DNA from 3 places in the Paenibacillus sp. FSL L8-0708 genome. Region 3 is predicted to be linked to each of the others. Evidence: riboswitches for the same ligand, from Rfam matches in the RefSeq annotation. Region 3 holds a riboswitch; each other region holds the start of a gene.
The links. Region 3 has a riboswitch for cobalamin ahead of NYE58_RS04325 (S-layer homology domain-containing protein). Riboswitches for the same ligand answer to the same signal wherever they lie in the genome.

Region 1 (6,988 bases), 170 kb from region 3:
AGCAAAGAATCACTAATTCCTTTAAGCAGGTTGATCATTTTTTCACGGGATTCGTTAAATTCGCCTGAAAATACTTTATAGGCCTCTTGATTATGATTACTATCAGCAATCTTTATAATGTTATCCCGCTGTGCACGATAATCTGGCAAAAAGGACTCATACTCTTTGATTTTACTTACAATAGCAGGATCATTATACTGAATCGCTTTCACCTTGTTCATAAGTTCATTATTATCTTGAACCTTCACTTGGATACTCTCAGAAAGTTCTTTGTTTTTGCTGGCATCAACGCTAATCAAACGCTCCAAAAGATAGGATTCAATAGCCCGATTATTCGTACGCATCTGCCCTACGTAAGAAACAGGCAATAAATTTTCATTATATGTCTCATTTGTCTTTTCGGCCATTTTGTTCATTGTGATGATGCCTATGCCCCCTACAGCATTCACCATAATTACTGCGAATACCAAAAGCAGCCCTATTTTGTATTTCACTTTCAAATTTTTCATCTACACTCCGCCTTCACATTATCTTATGATCTATCTATTTTTATCGGTCGGAAGGGCTAAGAGTTTGATGATTTTTAAAATATTGTGTCGAATAAAAGTATATATTGTCATAAAACGACTTTCCTCAAATAAAAAAGGGCGGGCACCCGATCCGCTATTACTCCGAATCCATGTGTGCCCGCCTAATCAAACTTCCTCTTCCTTATTCTCCAGAGGTATAGTACCAGTACAAAGTATCACCGTTCTGCAAAATATAACTGTCTGCACTGATGCTTGGATCCGCATCCCGGTTCGTTTTATACTTCCATCCGCTGCTTGGGCCTCCATCAAATTCAGCCAACCCGTCAATAGATTTCACGTAGATGCTTCCAGCGTTGCCGGATGATACTACCTTAGTCCCTAATTGACTGACTAGTAAGCTATAAGCCGTTTCGCCCTCTTTTAGAGCTACTGTTGTACTGGCTAGGATGGTTCCTCTCCGGCTATCTCCAATCACTGAGAGGGTAGCGGTAGCTTTTGCTGGAGCAATAACAGACGATCCGACAGTCAGAGACTGAGTATAACGCGCTACGCTCGGTACGCTATCTTTAGCATAACCGGTAACAGTTATTGTATAGCTATTTGCTGGGAGACCCCCATCAACAACAGCCACACCTTGTTCATTCGTGATTACCTTCTTATCACCAATCGAAACCTGCACACCTGCAGCTGGTGAGGTAACCGGATCAGAAGTGAAGCTTTCCTGATCCCACACCCACTTTTTCTGTGAAACCTTTACAGTAAAAGCTTCATTAGCTTTTGGCTGTGATGGGGTAAGCACCACAGCATCTACAACCTGTGTATTTTCTCCTGCATAATAGACAAGCACACGATCGGATTCCTGTAGTTCGAACGCATCCATACCCACACTTGGATATATCCACTCCCCGCCGCGTGATACCACGAAGCTCCACCATCCGTCGTAAGTACCTTGCGAAACTCCATGGATACCTGATACAAAGTTGCCATAAGACGATTTGGTGATATCTACTTTAAAATCATCGGTAGACCCTAGTTGTTGCAACGCTTCAAGGGCATTGGAGGCTTTCAAAGTCCCCTCACTAATCAACCCTTCCGGGCCTTCAACGGTTAGCGAAGCTGTTACATTCTTAGAAATCACTTTTAGAGCTTTTGTATATTTAGCAATCGTTGGGGCTTTGCCTTCACGGTAGCCAGTTACAGTCAGTGTATAGTCACCTGCGGGCATATTTCCTGAGAATACGGCCTCACCTTTAGCATTCGTCGTTACCGTCTGAGCTCCAATTTGGACCTGAACACCCGCAGCTTTTGCAGTTACAGGAGAGGAAGTGTTCGTAGCAGCGTCCCATTTCCACGTCTTACTAGTTACAGTGACGGTAAAGGAATCGCCCTCTTTAAGATTTGCTTTGGAAAGCGTAACGGAATCCACAAGCTTAGTGTCATCTCCGGCATAATAAACCAGTACCTGATCTGAATCTTTAAGTACAAAATCACTCATGCCTACATCGGGATTAATCCATTTTCCGTCACGTGATACAACATACATCCATCCGTCATAACCACCAAAGCTTCCAGCAGCAATACTTCCGATGCCAGTCACATAACTGCCCGAAGGATTTGTGATCGGCAAGTTCGTTTGAAGCGCCAGCTTCTCTAACGCTCCAAGTGCGTTGCCAGCATAGGCGTACCCTTGTGCCAACGTGGCCTGTGGTCCCTCAATCGTTACTGGAGCGTAGATGAGTGAGCTCTGAATGGAGGATTTGGAAAAATCGTATAGCTTACTGTTGCTTCCTTTATATAGCAAATTATAGGCAACCAGCGCCTGAAGACCTTGCTCTGTCGCCAGAATATTACTGCTTCCACCACGGCTATGGGTGAAGCTACCATCAGCTAGACGATAGCTAAGCAGGTTCTCCATTAGATCCACTTTGTTTTTGGTGTATTCTAATCCACTAGGATCAACTCCGAAGGAGGTGAGTCCAAGGATTGCTTGTGCGCTACTTTCAGCACTGTCACCGTAACCCCCATGGCTATCTTGAGCTGTAGATAACCAAGCTACGGCTTGTAGCCCTGCTAAGTAGGCTTCGGGATTATTTTTATGTGCCGCCAGAGCCGTCAAGGTTATCGCTGTCATATCAGGCTCACTTGCACCTGAGGTTAGTGCAAAGCCCCCATCCGGATTCTGTTTGGAGAGAATCTCCGTAAGGAGCTTATCCGCCGTCCATTTCGCGTCACTTGGGATATTATATTTACCAGAATCCAGCGCAAGTAAAGCATATACCGGATTATTAAGCGTCTGTTCACTGAGCTTGCTATTATTATAAATTTTCTCAATCAGATTATAGCCAGGAGTCGTTCCGTTACCAGCAAAGCTAGTAGGATCTGCACCAATCGCTCTCACTGCGAGCACGATTCGAGCATAATCGGTTACATTGGTGAAATCGCCAGCTGCATCCTTTACTTTTTTCTCAAGCTCTGAAAGGTAACTAGCCGGCAGCTTGTACCCTGCTTGCGCTAATCCAATGGCTTGCCAATCCGATTGCACGCCACCTTTCAAGAGATATTCTGCAGCCGCATAAGTCGCATCCGCAACATTAATCCGCTCCGCGGCAGTTGCCTCCAGACCGGCGCCAGCGCCCGCTTCTGCAAATATTTGTCCCGCCGGAGCAAGAGATGTTCCTAGAATTGAAATGACCATGAATAAGGCCAGCCCAAGTGCTACAAACTTGGAAGACATGATTTTCTTCATTGTTTAACCTCTTTCTGTATAAGAATGGGTACTGCCGGGAATAAGACGCATAACATAAAGACCGCCCCTTTGGAGGGCGGTCAGGGAAGATTACAAATTGAGGCTGCGGCGCTTGCTTCCTGCCAACAGTCCATCTGTATATGTTCCACATTCTTACCCCACGAAGAATAGAAACGCTCACGAAAAAGGCAGGTCTCCTGGCTAATGCTTCATCGCTGTTCTTCACCTTCCCACCCTACCTTCGGGGCAGTGGCTTATAGAAGAAACGCTCCGCACATACAGTGGCGGGACCGCGCCGGACTCTTGCACCGGACTTCCCTTTTAAGCAGACGACTAGATTGATTTAGTCTGCACCTTTTCCAGTATGTAGTATCTTATTTTGACATCCATAATCATATCTATTAATACATAGCATGTCTATAGAAAAGCTTAGTATGGGCAGCAAAAAAATGAACAGCAATACGCCACCTTCCGGTAGTTATTGCTGTTCAGAAAGCTTGTTATTCGACTGTTCCATCCGGACTTGCAGTCCGGGAGGGTTCAGCACTTGAATCAGAAGCTGGTGGAATATTAGGATCGGGATCTACGATCAATGTAAATCTTCCGGCTTTGATCATACTTTTCTCTAGAATTGTCGCTCCAGACTCCAATGTAACCTCAACCTGATAGGAAGGTTGTTCACCTTCAGTCACAGCTGTTGCGGAAGGTAACCCAGTGCTGTTCTCAGTATCAGAGGAAGGCGTAGGAGACGGAGATGCATCAGCTACAGAATTAGTAGCATCTGCACCTTCTGCTGTTCCTCCAGTAGTGCCAGCGGTATCTGACTCGTCAGCGGTGTTTCCCTCATCCGTCCCATCCGTTGACGGCACTGGACAAGTGCCATTTGTAGCAGCGACCTTAAAGCTTTTATCTATCTCTGTAGACGAAGACATTAAACTAACCTCAGTCGGTTGAAACTGCACACAGTCATCTGCACTTGCGAAGGTGAACACCAATATGCTGCTCCCCTTATCTCCTTCGACGCTCTGATCCTTCAAGTATACTGAAGCCGGAGGCAGCATATTGCCTGCACTCTGAACAGGGGTCGGCTCAGGGCTTGTCCCCGGCAGAGCCGTCTTCGTATCATCCGGACGCAGCATACTGAATACGATAATTGCAATAATCACCAGAATACCCGTAATGGAGCCGGAGATTAAGAGTCGAAATCGGCTGCGGCTGATCCAGCGCGCCAGCGGGGAAGCCAGTTGGGAGCGGGCTTCATTGTACACATTTTGCAGAGCAGGCCGAGCTGCCGCGACATAGTTCTTTCGGAATTCCCGATTCTTGAACGCTTCACGATCACTGCTCAGGAAATACTTCAGAATCGCCTTACGGTAACCCGGTTGCAGCTTTTTATTCGAAACCGTAAATAAAGGATTGCCTTGCGACCAAGCAAAAAACCGATAGATGATTTCTTTGTCGGAACCGGCTTTACGCTTTAACAGCTCCAGAAGCGCATCGTAATCCAGCGGACCCCCTTCACGCTGAGTTGTATAGTAAAAGGCTAGCGGAAGCCGTTCAAAGGGTTCCAGAACACGCGCCTCTTTTAGCAAACGACGACCCAGTAGCTGCACATCGTCTAGTTCCTGCGGAGACAATCCTGTAAAAATCTCCTCATTCGGCTTCTCTTCACCAAACCAGCGGTAAGCGGCACGCAGCGCATTCTCTTTCTGCTTGCTAATCCTATCCAGTGGCGGCTGCCAATCGACAACATTACCATACCGTAAAAAAACTACCTCCAGAAGCTCCTCCTGCGTCATATCAGAAAGCGATAAGCGGTTCAGTAAGAATCTATCTGCTGAAGCAGCAAGATCCTGCATTAGGGAGAGTGCCTTAGGAGCAACTCCTGTTCCTTTGCGGCGATCTTTTTCTGCCTTATCTACAATTTCATGAATTTCCGCCACAGAAGCCACCGGATCATGCTCCAGCTGGAGCTTTTCTAGCAAATAATCCTTCACAGCATTTTGAGCAAAAGACTGCTCTAACGCCACTGGCAGGAACCGCCCCCAATGGAGCACAAAGCTCAGAATATCCGCAGATCTGGACGCCGCAGCTAGTCTTGATTCCATGTAAGGCTCAAGCAGCTGCTTACGGAAATAAGTTTCAGACATCACGCGCTGGAAGTAAGCTGCACTTAACTCATCATTACTCTCAATGATCCCGTAAGCAGCACTCAAGATATCCTTGCGGCCCGCTTCCACACTATGAAGCATCCCATTGATGAAATAATCCACGATTTTGACCCTGTAATTGTGATCCTTAAGTACAAAATACTCTTTAAAGCATTCCATAATCGCCGGATCTGGCACATTTCTTTGCCGAATCAGATCAAATTCCCGGTCAAATCTTTCTAGGAAAATATCATTCAAGCGGATTCTAGAATGAATTGCACCGTCTGGTTTAAGGTAAGAAAGCAAACCACTTAGCACCGCACTCTTGTTTTCCGTATATAAATGCTCGTTCCCTTGCTCAATCTCATAAAATATAGCCAGCTCATTATAGAAAGAAAGGGTTAGCTTGTGCTCAGGACTCTCTCCACGCAGAATCTGATCGGCGAAGCTTACGAAGTCGTTAATATCTCCTGGATTCAGCAGTAACAGCTTCCACACCAAATCAGCATAAGGCTGGCGGGTCTCGCCAAAATCGACATTCCCCATCCGTCCGGAAGCCAAATCAAAGGTATAATCCTTCTCAATACTGCGATCACCGGGACGAAGTGAACCTTTTTCCACAAAGCTAAGATGTATATATTTACGGCTTTGCGGTTCATTCGCATACGTAATCACGCCTAATCTACGGCGGAATTCATACGGCAGCACGCTATACAGAATTTCTGTAAGCTCCACCGCCCGCGCGGACAACTCGGTGATAGGTACGTTTAGAGCCACGTAGATTTTTTTCTTACCTGCTACAGAGAGCATCACCGCTTGCAATAATGCCTTGAATATCCCTTCATCAATCCCTAACAGGCGTAAGCCTGCGATTGGATCAGGGCTGCGGTCTGTGCGAACAACTGGAATAGAGGGCAGCTCCGGCAAGGTTCCACCAAGCTCTCCCGTATAACGCTCTGCAAAATCAGCATGCAGCCAGTCTCCATAGCTCTGCACAATTTCTTCGGAACGTGAAGCAGGAACTACATAGTTATGTGCAAAAAAAGCGCTTCGTTGGCCTGTGAAATCGGCCGCTTGATAACGACTAAGCCCAATAACTGTATCCCCGTTCTCAGCATGAAATAGGTGCAGCGCACCAGGATATGCAGCCTCATCCTTCTCTCCACGTGCGGTTAACTCCGCAGGAGCATCGTAGAGGCAGAAGGGATGAAGGATTTTTTTCACAAAATTATTGTCTAGACTATCTGATTTCGCTACCGTATCGAAGCCTTCTGTGGAACGAAACACTCCGCGACGTTCGCGGGTGTACATCTGTTGGGCGATTGTTGACCCTGAGAAAACATTCACGGGCCGTCGCTCCCCTCAATATACTTCAGCTTATGCAGCAGCCAAATAAAAGGCTCGTCTACACGAATCGGGCTTACTACACCCTCAATCTTTTGATTCACAGGGTTGCTGCCCAACGCAGATACTGCAAAATAACCCGTATTCGCGAAATAAACATCCATTGTATCTTTAAAGGGTCTGTCCACCTTACCAATAAATCTGCGAATTTCCCCGTC
Region 2 (6,988 bases), 4.6 Mb from region 3:
GGGACGTATCTCTTTTATACCCAGCTAAGTATTTGTTTGGTTAAGCTGCTTAAGGACATTCGGCGCTTGTATTGGCATCGTACGAATATCATCACTTTATCCGGTTTGTCCTACCGCTGGAAAGAGAATGGCCGAATGTTTTTTATGGTGACGATTGTATCCGCAGTCTCCTTCACTTCCGTAGGGGTATTTGCATCGATACATACACTTTCCAGAGAGCTGAAATTGGATTATCCCGCAGCAGTGGGTTATGTAGCCAAAGGAAATCAGACGGGTGTACCCTTTGATCAGCATCTGAACGAAATTAAGGAAGAGCTCAAGACGCACGGACTCCCTTATGAAGCGCTTAGTATCCCGATTAAATATGCCGAGGTTGAGGCTCAGACTGGACCCGATCGCACTTTACGCCTTCCCTTGATTGCTTTCAGTGATTATAATCTCGCCCTGCAACGTGCAGGTTTCCCAACAGATGAGCATGCTCTGGTGGGCAACGAAGGTCTGGTGATGATTGGTTCACAGCGGGATCGCAGTTTAACAGAAGGCAGAGTAAAAGCGGTCTATTCCTTGCAGCACGGACTTGCCATTAAAGAAATAGGTTATACCGAGCAAGTTCCCATCGCCGAATATTTATTGCCGGAGCTGGATGGTAGAGATGGCGGGGATTTTAGTGGTGTCGTGATCAGTGATGAGCTCTACAGCGCTATTGATCCCGTGCAGACGGATCTTTATACAGGTTTTTATGTAGAGGATTTTCCACAGACGGTAGGTATTGCTGCTGATCTTGCCCATAAAGGCAAACAGTCCTATGAAAGTGATTCTCCGTATGCGATTGTGATCAGCGGCACGCTGTTTGAGCTTCAGAAAACATTGTATAACACAATGCTTTTTGCTTCCTTGCTGGTGGGTACTGTCTTTTTTATCGCGGCAGGCAGCTTTCTTTACTTCCGGTTATATACCGATCTTGATCATGATCGCAATCAATATTCCACTTTGTCCAAGATGGGGCTTACGGATAAAGAACTCAATCGAATAGTTACGATTCAGCTGTCTTTGTTGTTTTTTGTGCCGGTCGGAATAGCTATTTTACACAGTGTGTTTGCCTTTATTGCGCTTCAACGGTTGTTCTACTTATCTATCGCAACGGAGACAGGCGCGGTGTTACTCGGATATTTGGCTGCTCAAGGACTATACTTCTTTTTTATTCGCAGCCGCTATTTACGCAACCTGAAGAAGAACTTGATATGAGAAATGGGGGTAACAAGATGCAAGCATGGATTACAGATTTTATGGAGCAGTTTGGTTACTTCGGTATTTTTCTGATGCTGGCCTTTGAAAATATATTTCCACCAATTCCTTCAGAAGTGATCCTGCCCTTTGGAGGATTTATGACCACTACGACGAGCTTAACGATTCCTGGTGTAATCATTGCTGCCACGGCTGGATCACTACTGGGTGCAGTAATTCTCTATTATATTGGCCGATTATTGGATGTGAGCCGGTTAGAGAAACTGGTTGAACGCTGGGGTAGCCTAATTAGGGTCAGTAAAAAAGATATCCACAAGGCTGACGCCTGGTTTGATAAATATGGCTATTGGACTGTATTGTTTTGTCGGATGGTTCCGCTGGTCCGCAGTCTGATTTCGATTCCGGCGGGAATGTCGGGCATGAAATTTGGAGTATTTATGATCTTCACAACGATTGGCACATTGGGATGGAATTTGCTGCTTGTGCTTATTGGCGCGGCATTGGGCGAATCCTGGGAAGACATTGCCATGTACATGGATGTGTACTCCAATGTAGTCTATGTACTAATTGCTGGCGGATTAGTTATTCTTGGGTTTCTGTACTTCCGCAAACGCAGCCGGAGAATGAACACTGAGGGCTAAGCGGGTAATGGACTGATAATAGAAATGACTATTAAAAAGGAGGGAAACACATGGAGCTATTAACGATTATTAAAGCCATTATTTTGGGGCTTGTTGAAGGTTTAACCGAATTTGCTCCAGTATCCTCCACGGGTCATATGATTATTGTTGATGATATGTGGCTGAAATCACAGGAGTTATTTGGACAATATACGGCAAATACCTTCAAAGTAGTTATTCAACTGGGTTCAATATTAGCGGTTGTTGTGATTTTTAGAAATCGGTTCATTGATCTGTTGGGTTTAAAGCGTTTCAGCCGTAAGCAGTTGGATCCTGTAACAGAGGAGCTACCGCAGTTGGAGCAGGGCGGGCACCTCAAGCTGACTCAGGTTCTGGTAGGGTTAGTGCCTGCAGGTGTGTTAGGTGTTCTGTTTAATGATTATATTGATGAGCATTTATTCTCTACCTCAACAGTGTTAATTGGTCTAGTGATTGGGGCTATATTAATGATTATTGCCGATCTGTTTGGGCCGAAGAAGATCAGAACTGAGAGTGTAGATCAGATTACATACAAACAGGCACTTGGTGTAGGTCTTGTACAGTGTTTTTCGTTATGGCCTGGATTTTCACGCTCGGGCTCGACGATTTCTGGTGGCGTACTCCTCGGGATGAGCCATCGTGCCGCTGCTGATTTTACGTTTATTATGGCAGTACCCATCATGGCAGGTGCCAGTCTGTTGTCACTGATGAAAAACTGGCAATATTTCACCATGGACGCGTTGCCGTTTTTTATTGCAGGCTTTATTAGTGCCTTCCTATTTGCGCTGTTATCGATGCGTTTCTTCTTAAAACTGATCAATCGTATCAAGCTCTTACCGTTTGCTATATACCGTATAATTCTTGCTGCTGTAGTATATTTCGTATTTTTCTAAGTCCGTTATAAGGAATCGATATAACAGAAGCCCCAGTAATCTATTGCAGATTGCTGGGGCTTTCACGTATGATGACATCAGATTAAGACACTCAAATGATGAATGATATCGGAGACAGGTGCTGACCGGAAAATAGTAATTCGGTAGGCTTAATAGGGAAATTCGGTTCGAAGCCGATGCGGTCCCGCCACTGTAACGGAAGAATCTCGAGCAACAGAGGTCACTGGCAATTTACTACTGCTGGGAAGACTGCTCAAGATGTTGACGCCGCTAGCCAGGAGACCTGCCTGTTTCAACAGCACTGCTTCACCTACGGAAGATAGGGAGGTGTTAGACGTTAACCATGGGTATATCATGGGCGTCTTTCCCTTTGACTTTTTTAGGGAAGGGCGCTCTTTTTTATAGGAAAGCAAGTAGCTTTGGAGTTTGAAATAAGAGATGGAAGAGGGAGTGTATCGAGATGACGAATAAAGTAAAAGTAAGTAATCTTGGATATCCGAGAATCGGAAAGAACCGCGAGTGGAAAAAGACACTGGAAGCCTACTGGCAGGGGAAAATAAATGAAGAGCAATTCCGCTCCGAAATGGCAGCAATTCAGCTGCAGCATTTGAAGACCCAGCAAGAGGCAGGAATTGAGCTTATTCCGGTGAATGATTTTACTTTTTATGACCATGTGTTGGATACGGCTGTTATGTTTGGAATTGTACCTCCACGGTACACGTATGATGGCGGCGACATCGGGCTTGATCTTTATTTTGCAATGGCCCGTGGTAATGCTGAAGCTACTGCCTGTGAGATGACCAAATGGTTCAATACGAACTATCACTATATCGTTCCAGAGATCGGCACACAAACACCACGCCTGACTGAAAATAAACCTCTAGCGGCTTATCGTTTTGCTAAATCGCAGGCAGGGATTGAAGGTAAACCGGTACTTTTAGGTCTGTATACCTTCCTTAAGCTGTCCAAAGGTTACGCAGCGGCAGATATCGCCAAGATTGCTGCACGTTTTGTTCCAGTCTATGTTCAACTGCTACAGGAACTGAAGCAAGAAGGGGTAAGCTGGGTACAAATCGATGAGCCAGCGATTGTTACAGGCATAAGTAAAGAAGAATTAACACTGCTTAACTCGATATACACAGAAATTGCCGGCTCCGTGCCGGGCTTGAATATTATTTTACAGACGTATTTCGAAGCTGCTGAACCGTTGGAGGCACTTCTAGAGTTGCCTGTTCAAGGCTTGGGTCTTGACTTTGTGCACGATGGTGGAGCGAATCTGGCTTCTATCGAACGTCTTGGTTGGCCGAAGGACAAATGGCTGGGTGCCGGAATTATTGATGGACGGAACATCTGGCGTTCCGATTTAGACGCTAAGCTGCAACTGGTAGAAAAGCTCAGCGTTCATGTGCCGCTTGATCGTCTTATTCTTCAGCCTTCTTGCAGTCTGCTGCATGTCCCAGTCACCGTTCAAGGTGAGGTGAAGCTGAAGGCGACTGTTAAGAATGCGTTAGCTTTTGCCGATGAGAAGCTTGCAGAGCTTAGTCTGCTCGGAGCAGCCCTCGCAGATAAAGGAGAAGCTTCTAAAGCAGCGCTGGCCGCTAGTCGTGAAGCTATTGCAGCATTCCGTGCACTACCTGAGCGTGGCCGTAAGGATGTGGCGGAGCAAGTGCTTGCACTTGCAGCTTTGCCTGACCAACGCAGTTTGCCTTTTGCTGAACGCTTAAAGGTGCAGCAAGAGAAATGGCAGCTTCCACTTCTGCCAACCACTACAATTGGTAGCTTCCCGCAGACAGTAGAAGTGCGTCAGGCGAGATTGAAATGGCGTAAAGGGGTCTGGAATCAGGAGCGTTATGATGGATTTGTTCGTGAGCAGATCGCGGATGCAATTACCTTCCAAGAAAAGCTAGGTTTGGATGTTCTGGTCCACGGTGAGTTCGAGCGTACAGATATGGTGGAGTTTTTCGGAGAAAAGCTGGACGGATACTTGTTTACTAGTAATGGCTGGGTTCAATCCTACGGTTCCCGTTGCGTTAAGCCACCGGTGATCTACGCGGATGTTGCATTTATACAGCCTATGACTGTTAAAGAAAGTGTCTATGCACAATCGTTGACGAAGCTTCCGGTTAAAGGAATGTTGACGGGTCCTGTAACTATCCTCAATTGGTCATTTGTACGTGATGATCTCAGCCGGGAAGAGGTAGCCAATCAAATTGCTCTTGCCCTTCGCCATGAAGTAAAAGCGTTGGAAGATGCAGGCATCGAAATGATTCAAGTGGATGAGCCGGCTATACGTGAAGGACTTCCACTTAAGGCAGAAGACCGTGAGCATTACCTGAACTGGGCAGTGAAGTCGTTCCGCGTTGCTACGAACCATGTGAAGGCTACGACACAAATTCATACGCATATGTGCTATAGCGAATTCAATGACATGATCGATTCCATATCGGCTATGGATGCTGATGTAATCTCCATTGAGACTTCACGTAGCCATGGGGAGCTGATTATCAGCTTTGAGGAGCAGGCCTATGATAAAGGAATCGGTCTTGGAGTGTATGACATCCATAGTCCGCGGGTTCCGGCTGTAGAAGAAATGACGGCGAATATCGATCGTGCGCTGCGGGTGCTGGACCCTGAACAATTCTGGATTAATCCGGATTGCGGTCTGAAAACACGTGGCTGGCAGGAGACAGAGGATGCACTACGTAACATGGTAAGAGCTGCTGCTATTGCGAGGGAAAAGTCAGGGGTTATTGCATCAAAATAGACATAAATAAATTAGAGCCAGGGTAATTTACCCTGGCTTTTTAGTTCACTTATTTTTTTATAATCAGCTACTTGATAATAATTCTCAATCTTGTTAGAATGAAAAAGAAAAAGAAGGAACCGTGGAGGGTCCCTTCAGGCATTTACTTATTTACTTTCGAAAGTTTTGCAATCTGTTTCTTCTGCGCGTTTTGGTTCTTGGGAGCTGTGGAAAGCTACGAAGATCGATTCAGCGCTGCATTTGTTCTCTTCTGCCCAGTGGGTGCAGGAGTTAACTTCACAAACTACGTCTTTTGCCATGAGGGTTCACCTCCCCTTTTAGTAATTGATAGTATCATTCAATGAACGGCTCTGTTCAGCAAGGTGGAGCTTGTCTCAACAAAGCCGTGTCACGCCCTCATTCATTATGAATAGAGGGTATTTGGCTTTTTTTACTAGGTTAGACGTGGTAATTGTACCAAATAATGAGTTTGTAAGCAAATGAGTTTTTTAACTTTCGGGTCACCCTCCCACATCAAAAATATGTCCAATAAGAGCCGCAGAAATGCGGCTTTTTGTGTATTCAACAAGAAAAACCAAAAGAAATTTACCGAAATTCCATATTCCAGTGCAACCTTCCAAGTTTTGGGGCGTTATAGAAATGAGAGACGGAAGAGATCTGTACAGAACATGACATTCCGTAACGTTACAATGCTAGGGATAACCACTACACTTTTGGAGGAATGAGAATGCGCAAATGGGGTCTGCATTACTTATGTTTATTAATTCTTGCGGTGGTATTGGCAGGTTGTGGCTCGGGTGATAACAATTCGGCGGCAGACAAATTAGCTGGTGACGGCGGAAATACGAGTAATTCTGCTGCAGCAACCACTGAGCAATCTTCGAAAGCTGCATTAGCGGATAAGAGCACCTCAGCAGAAGCTGAGACAGCAGCGGGAGGCAACGAAGCTCCAGTTGAAAAAGGTTTGACATCAGAGAACACGGATCAAGGGAACGCGGGATTCACGGGCAGTGATGTCGTGGAAGGATTGAACAAGAAGCTAATCTATCATGCCAATCTGACTATGGAAGTAGAAGATTACGGTAAAGCTCAGACTGAAATCCGCAACATGGTAACGATGGCTAAAGGATATATTATAGAGTTTAACGAAAACATGTCGCAATATGAGCAAGGAGGGACGTTTATCCTTAAGGTGCCTGCCTCCGGGTTCTCTCCTTTTCTGAATAATTTGGAAAAAGTAAAACACGAATCGCTACAGCGCAGTATTCAAGGTCAGGATGTCTCGGAGGAGTATGTTGATCTGGAGTCGCGTCTAAAGGCAAAGCAGTTAATGGAAGCTCAATACACAGAGTTTATGAAAAAAGCAACGAAATCAAGTGATCTGGTCGCCTTTGCAAACGAGCTTGGTTCGATTCAAGAAACGATTG
Region 3 (6,988 bases):
CCCATTCACATTATACATCCATCCACTGCCGCTGCCATGGTCAAATTCCCCATCACCAGCTATGGATTCAACATATACACTTCCAAAGTCACTGTTCCAGGAATCTCTATAGTCGATACCGCGGCTATCCAGCACTCTTTTTAGTACAGACCACACTGTGTCACCAGATTGTAGCTCTACCTGTACAGATGGAACAACATATCCCTTATTAATCGTAAGCTTATCCACGGACAGGATTACATATGGTTTCGATGGAGTGGTTCCGCCACCATTGTTGCCGCCATTTCCTTCACCATTTCCGCTACCATTACCGTTACCACCGTCGCCACCAGGTGTTTGTACTGCACTGGAAGCATACGCAATGTAGTCAGTGAAGTGATTGGTTTTTACAATTAAGTCATTTCCACTATCATAGGCATACTCAGACTTACCGCTTGCAAAACCTAAGTCATCACTTGCAAATTTTTGAATGGCATGAGGGGTGCCATTTTGAATATAAGCAGCTTCTTTTCCTTTAAGGTCCTTAAAGGTTAACGTAATAAATTGACTAAATTCTACTCTTGCACTACCACCCATGGAAAATGCTTGAAGAATGTTATCAAGCTTCTTGTCCCCAGGAATAATCTGATTCACACTATCTTTTAGTGCAGATTCTGCACCGGTTAAAGCTGAAATCAGTTCAATCGCAGAGGCATCCCCACTTGTAACTTTTGCACCCTTAGGAATGACTACAGATACGTTACCTTTTATGGCCTCTATCTGAGGAAGGACGCTATTACTTGGTAAATTGACACTAACCTTTGATTGATTTTCTTCTGAAATAGCTACTGTGATTTCTTTGTTGCTATCTCCAGCGCTGATCGGAACGATATAATCATTAGCGTCATTTGGGATTTCAACTTTCGGGTTCTCCCCAGAAGGTAACGGAAGTTCTTTCGGACCCTCTGGTTGCCCAGGCCCCGGTTCTTCTGGTTGTTCCAGTTTCACATCATTCATATCAAAGAGACGGTTGCTATGATTGAGCAGACGATCATAGGACACAAGTGCATACGTACCTTGGTCCGTTGCCATATTGTCTACTTTGCCTGTGAGGATATGCTTAAATCCACCCTCAGGTGCAGCAAAGCTAAGTAATGCATCAATAAGCGAATTTCCACTTTTAACAAATCTAGCGTCAGTGTGCGGATCTACACCTACACCAGTTAAGGCTACAATTACCTGCGAGATACTCTCGCTGCTAGTGCTTCCCCAGCTTGTAAATCCGCCTTGATTGTTTTGGTTATCGGACAGCCATTGGATGGCCCGATCCACGGCAGCTTTTACATCATCACGGGTTGCATAATAAGGTGCAAGAGCTTGCATCGCCATCGCAGTCATATCGACATCGGCTTTGGTTACGCCTAATGCCCAGCCACCAGCTTCTGCTGTACCTTTTTTAACCTCTTTATCTAAAATGTACTGAACTAGTTTTTCTCTTGTGGTCTGTTCTGTAACTCCATCAACTACAGGGATCTCATAGTTATGGCTATCTAACGCGATCAGAGCAAAAATCGGACCATTATTGCCTTGCTTTTGGATATATTGATAATCAGCGAGTGCTTTTCTCAGATCATATCCCGCAACATTTGTGATATCTTTTCCGATAGAGGTAAGTCCTAGAATCGCTCTGGAATTCTCTGTGCTTTTATTGGCGTCGAGTTTTCCATCCTCTTTAATGATTGATGCTATTTTCGTAGCTACATTATTGTAATAGAGATCATAATAACCGTTAGGTACTGTATAGTTCGCCCGTGCCAGAGAAAGGATCGACCATTCTCCGCTGCCTGTTCCAAACGTTGGATTCTTTACAGTATTTAAAATATAAGCAAGGTTTTTATCTAACTGTTGTTTGACGGCAACTGTAGTTTCCAGTTTGTAAGTAACCTGATAAGTTACATTTGTTTTGTTTCCAGCTCCGTCAAGAGCCGTTACAGTAATTGCATTACTGCCTGAATTCAGAGTAGCTTTGTACTCCCCATTTGCAGGTGATAAAGTAACTCCATTCAGCTTCACTTCTGGAGTAATGTCACTATATACATTGTCTGTGACAGCTACTTTGAAGCTTATTTCTTTATTGGATACTTCCTGTTTATCTTGTATGCCACTTACTGTAATAACAGGGGGTTCAATGTCTAATGCATTATTAAGACCGACAAGCGCATGATCTACACTTATTTGAGAGCTTGCCATGTTTTCGAGCACGGAATAGGCTTCATAAACTGCCGATTGCACTACTGGTCTGTCCAAAATAGTTTCTTTATTAGGGGCACTATTAATCTCGGCGATTTCCGCAGTTAAAGCATCCTTATTGGCAAGTTGAACTGGGATTTCCCCCCAGCCGCCAAGATCAGAACCATAGCCATAAGTGGTGAACTGAGTTCGAATGATGTCACCGTCTTGAGGCTTATAATCGGTCATCCCAAACGGAGGAAACACATTATTTACTGCATACATCCAACCCGACATGGAGGTGTAGTCAAACTGACTTAACCAATCTGGGTCTGCTTTAGTGCCGACTGTATTCCCATCGGCTGAAATCATATCTAAAATATATTGTGGAATATTGACTTCACTTCTGCCACTATCTTTAACTTCTGATAAATAAAAACCACTATCTATATTTCCTAAATATCTATAATTCCCATCACCTAGCGCACGTGTTATTAAAGATGCGCCATTATCGCCTTCATAAATCGGAACTTTAATAGGTTCGTTAATATACCCTTGGCCTAAGGTGAATTTCTCTACGGATACAGATACATACCCTTTAAGGGTAGAGCTTGCTCCATCTGCTTGAGCCGGGATTACACTTGTAGAGAATGTCGTAATAAATACAGCTACAATAAGTAACCACGCTAAAAACTTATTTTTCTTCATTTTTCCATAACCCTTCCCTTCATACCTATGATAAAAAACAGAATAAACTTTCTCATAACCACAAAAAAACCACTCAACATAAACGTCAAGAGGTTAAGATAGTGAACCACAATAATAGCTGGCAAACACTATTCAAGCACCTCTCTATCGATCGTAGAGTTTGATGGTGTAACAGAAAAAGGCAGATATTCTGGCTCAAGTATCATCACCCTTGCTGCCTTCCCAGTTTCCCAGTGGCATTTTGCAAGGACTCCTCTTTCACAGCGGCGGGACCGCGCGGGATTCACACCCGCTTTCCATTTAACCAATCTATGATTGTACTTCCGCAACATTCATAGTTGGCACCTATTCCTAATTTTAAATTTTCATGCTTCATCATATCTAATATATATGTTTTTGTCATGTTATATTTCTTTTTTGTATAACGGGCAGCTAGAGATAATCCTATTTAATAACCAATTTCTACGAGTAGGGTTATTCAAATAATTTCTTTATCCAACTGTGGGGTAAATTAATTTAAATCACTAATTCTTATATGAATTTACCACAAATTAGTAAGGTACTCGCTAAGTGTATTCTATGTTAGGGTATATTCAGAAAGCGTTTACAAAATAAAACTGGAGGTGTTTGTGTTCATCTAACCACCAAGTACAGCGTCAAAGCCAGGTCCAAGCATCCTAAATTTATCTCACAAAGGAGAATTCAATGACTACGCGAATCCAGAAATCCTTCTTATCATTGACACTTGTCACCGCTCTTCTGCTCTCTCTGTTCTCATCCATGGCCGCAGCTGCAACTAAGGACGAGCAACAAGCTAAGGCAGCGCCAAAGAGTAAGATCCAATCCTATGTAGACGAAATGCAGCCCGGATGGAACCTTGGCAATACTTTAGATGCTACAGGTGAGGATGAAACCTCCTGGGGCAATCCACGTGTGACCCAAGATCTTATTAAAAAGATCGCCGCTCAAGGCTATAAAAGCATTCGGATTCCTGTGACCTGGGATACTCACATGGGTGCGGCACCAGACTATACCCTAGAAAAGGCCTACCTCGACCGCGTGGAAGAAGTTGTCGGCTGGGCACTGGACGCCAAGCTTTATGTCATGATTAATGTCCATCATGATTCCTGGCTATGGGTAAGCCATATGGAAGAAAAACACGATGAAACGCTGGCACGTTATAATGCAGCCTGGACTCAAATTGCCGATCGCTTCAAGGACAAATCCGATAAGCTGATGTTCGAGAGCATAAATGAACCTCGATTCACCGATGGTGGAAGCACAGACGAAGCAAAAATGGAGCAAATGCTTACTGAACTTAATAACTCTTTCTATCAAATCGTGCGCAAATCCGGTGGGAAAAACGACCTCCGCCCACTTGTATTACCTTCATTAGAGTCTTCACCTACGCAAACAAGAATGGATCATCTCTATAAGACGATTACGGCTCTGAACGATCCAAATATTATTGCGACCGTTCACTTCTATGGCTTCTGGCCTTTTAGTGTGAACATTGCCGGCTACACCACGTTTGAAAAAGATACAAAAAACGATATCACTCAAACTTTTGATAACGTTTACAATACATTTGTAGCTAAAGGCATCCCTGTCATCGTCGGTGAATTTGGTTTACTCGGGTTCGATAAAGACACGGGTGTGATTGAACAGGGCGAGAAGCTTAAATTCTTTGAGTATCTGACTTATTATTTGAAAGAAAAGAAAATGACTTCCATGCTCTGGGATAACGGGCAGCATTTCAACCGTAAAACTTATAAGTGGTCTGATCCTGAACTCCACAATGTATTAATGTCTGGTCTGAAGGAGCGTTCCTCCAGCACCGAAAGCGATTTGGTCTACCTAAAAAAAGGTGCACAAATCAAAGATACCAAGGTTAAGCTAAACCTGAACGGCAATAAGCTAACCACCATTAGTGCCAACGGAAAGTATCTGACCAAAGGTAAAGATTACACCTTAAATGGTGAGGAGCTCACCCTCAAAGCCAGCCAACTCAAAAAGCTCACAGCTTCCCAAAAATACGGTGAAAATGCCGTGCTGACTCTGAAATTCAACAAGGGTGTTGCGTGGAGACTTAAGGTCATTGTGTATGATACAGCTAAATTAAGCGATGCAAAAGGCACGACTGAATCCTTTGCCATTCCGACCACCTTTAATGGTAACCAGCTTGCCACAATGGAAGCTGTATATACCGCTGGTGGCAATGCAGGTCCGCAGGACTGGACTCCATTTAAGGAATTCGGCAATACCTTCTCACCTTCTTATAACACTAAAGAAATCAAGCTGCTTCCCGCGTTCTTTAAAGATGTTAAAGACGGCGAGGTTATCCTGAAGTTCCACTTCTGGAATGGGGATATTATCACCTACAAGATCACGAAGAGCGGAACAAACGTTGTAGGAAAGTCCTCTTAAGCATCGGTCCTGTTAACAACACAAATAGGGGTGTCCCTTCAGGGAACATCCCTATTTGTATTCTACCTATCACATATAAACCTCATCATACGAAATTATCATCAACCGATAAATTAAATATACGCCAAGATAGGCTCCGGTAATAAGAAACATTGGATTCAAAAATATCGCATGGATCGAGGTCATAAACACAGCACGATCTCTTAATATCTCGTAAATCGCCAAGGCGGAAATATTTCCAAAGATAATCGCACTTAAGACCGAAACAACATTAAAAACCATACGCCACTTTATCGATTTCCCCTGTAACATCAGCATAACAATGGGAACAAGAATACTACCAAGTACGATTAGAAATTTCATCCAGCTCACCTCGGTAAATTTTTAATCGTCCAATTCCACACTTTCGATTTGTCCATCTGCATTTACCGTCCACTCGATTTCAACGCCATTATTCAATCCGAGCTTGTCTTCATCTTCAATGACTATATGATCAGGAATCGTTAAGGTTTGCTCTTTACCGCCCTCTACTTGAACAGTAACCTGTTTACCCTTAACAGCAGTGATCCTTCCGTCATATTCAATCTGCTGCAAAACAATCTTTTGATTCGAATCTGTAATGGTGACCTGCTTGCCTCCGTCAGTTAGCAGCTCAACCTTTTTATGATAGTTATCTTTTAACGAAACCTCCTTGATAACTCTCTGAACGCTAACCCCCTCTGGAAGTTTCCCAGTATTTGAGCCGGGTGACGCAGATGTTAGGGGTTGTTCTGTTACGTTATTTGTAGGTACAGGTGTAGTTGCTTCTGCAGAAGGTGCTGCAGTTTCTACTTGAGCTGTTGGAGTAGGCACTTGAGTCTCATCCGCTGCTTTAGTGCAACCACTTAGCAATACCATACATGCACAAATACAACAAAGAATTGTAGCCCTGGTAAAACGTTGTGTTGTTCCTTTATTCGATATCATCTTTTACCCCCGCATTTTAATGTATTTTTTTCTCTATAGTGGACATAGTTTTACCTCTTATCTTCCTTTTATTCACCAGAATATGGCCATCTGAAAGCAACAGTTAGATAACAATTCATGAATATGTCAAAAAACCGCCCTGATTTAGATCAGTGGCGGTTTCCATGAAATAATGAGATAAATTAGATCCTATTAATTTACAATATGTGTGCCAGCCTGTTGGCTCATCGCAGCTTTCATATTTTCCGGATTGGTAATGATAACTCTACGTCCCTCTTTTTTCAAAAAGCTAAGACTTGCTTCAATTTTAGGCTGCATACTGCCAGCAGGAAAATGACCCTGCTCCGCATATACCAACATTTCTGCCGCTGTAACTTCTTCAAGAGCCTTCTGCTCAGGCGTACCGAAATTCACACATACCTGAGGAACTCCTGTTGTAATGATCAGCGATTCTGCATCGATCTGTTCGGCCAGCAGACTTGTAGCAAAGTCTTTGTCAATGACCGCATCGATACCTTCGTAGGTATTATTTTCGGTTTTGATCACAGGAATCCCGCCTCCGCCAACAGCGATTACCACATAACCCGTCTCAATGAGTGATTTAATGACGTCTTTTTCAACGATATCAATCGGCTTAGGTGATGGAACAACACGGCGGTAACCACGACCTGAATCCTCA

Region 1: another riboswitch for cobalamin. It lies ahead of NYE58_RS05000 (DUF4430 domain-containing protein); the one in region 3 lies ahead of NYE58_RS04325 (S-layer homology domain-containing protein).
Region 2: another riboswitch for cobalamin. It lies ahead of metE (5-methyltetrahydropteroyltriglutamate--homocysteine S-methyltransferase); the one in region 3 lies ahead of NYE58_RS04325 (S-layer homology domain-containing protein).

Annotation. Positions count from the first base shown of each region.
Region 1 covers NZ_JBBPBC010000001.1:1,117,657-1,124,644, reverse strand. Annotated here, with positions in the region: gene NYE58_RS05005 (methyl-accepting chemotaxis protein) at 1-509, opposite strand, end outside; gene NYE58_RS05000 (DUF4430 domain-containing protein) at 712-3,276, opposite strand; cobalamin riboswitch at 3,447-3,649, opposite strand; gene NYE58_RS04995 (GAP1-N2 domain-containing protein) at 3,777-6,773, opposite strand; gene NYE58_RS04990 (hypothetical protein) at 6,770-6,988, opposite strand, start outside.
Region 2 covers NZ_JBBPBC010000001.1:5,525,273-5,532,260, reverse strand. Annotated here, with positions in the region: gene NYE58_RS26365 (FtsX-like permease family protein) at 1-1,245, shown strand, start outside; gene NYE58_RS26360 (DedA family protein) at 1,263-1,886, shown strand; gene NYE58_RS26355 (undecaprenyl-diphosphate phosphatase) at 1,937-2,797, shown strand; cobalamin riboswitch at 2,897-3,102, shown strand; gene metE (5-methyltetrahydropteroyltriglutamate--homocysteine S-methyltransferase) at 3,258-5,561, shown strand; gene NYE58_RS26345 (DUF1540 domain-containing protein) at 5,708-5,860, opposite strand; gene NYE58_RS26340 (DUF4349 domain-containing protein) at 6,289-6,988, shown strand, end outside.
Region 3 covers NZ_JBBPBC010000001.1:948,843-955,830, reverse strand. Annotated here, with positions in the region: gene NYE58_RS04325 (S-layer homology domain-containing protein) at 1-2,916, opposite strand, end outside; cobalamin riboswitch at 3,080-3,280, opposite strand; gene NYE58_RS04320 (cellulase family glycosylhydrolase) at 3,622-5,343, shown strand; gene NYE58_RS04315 (transposase) at 5,413-5,706, opposite strand; gene NYE58_RS04310 (hypothetical protein) at 5,728-6,309, opposite strand; gene arcC (carbamate kinase) at 6,502-6,988, opposite strand, start outside.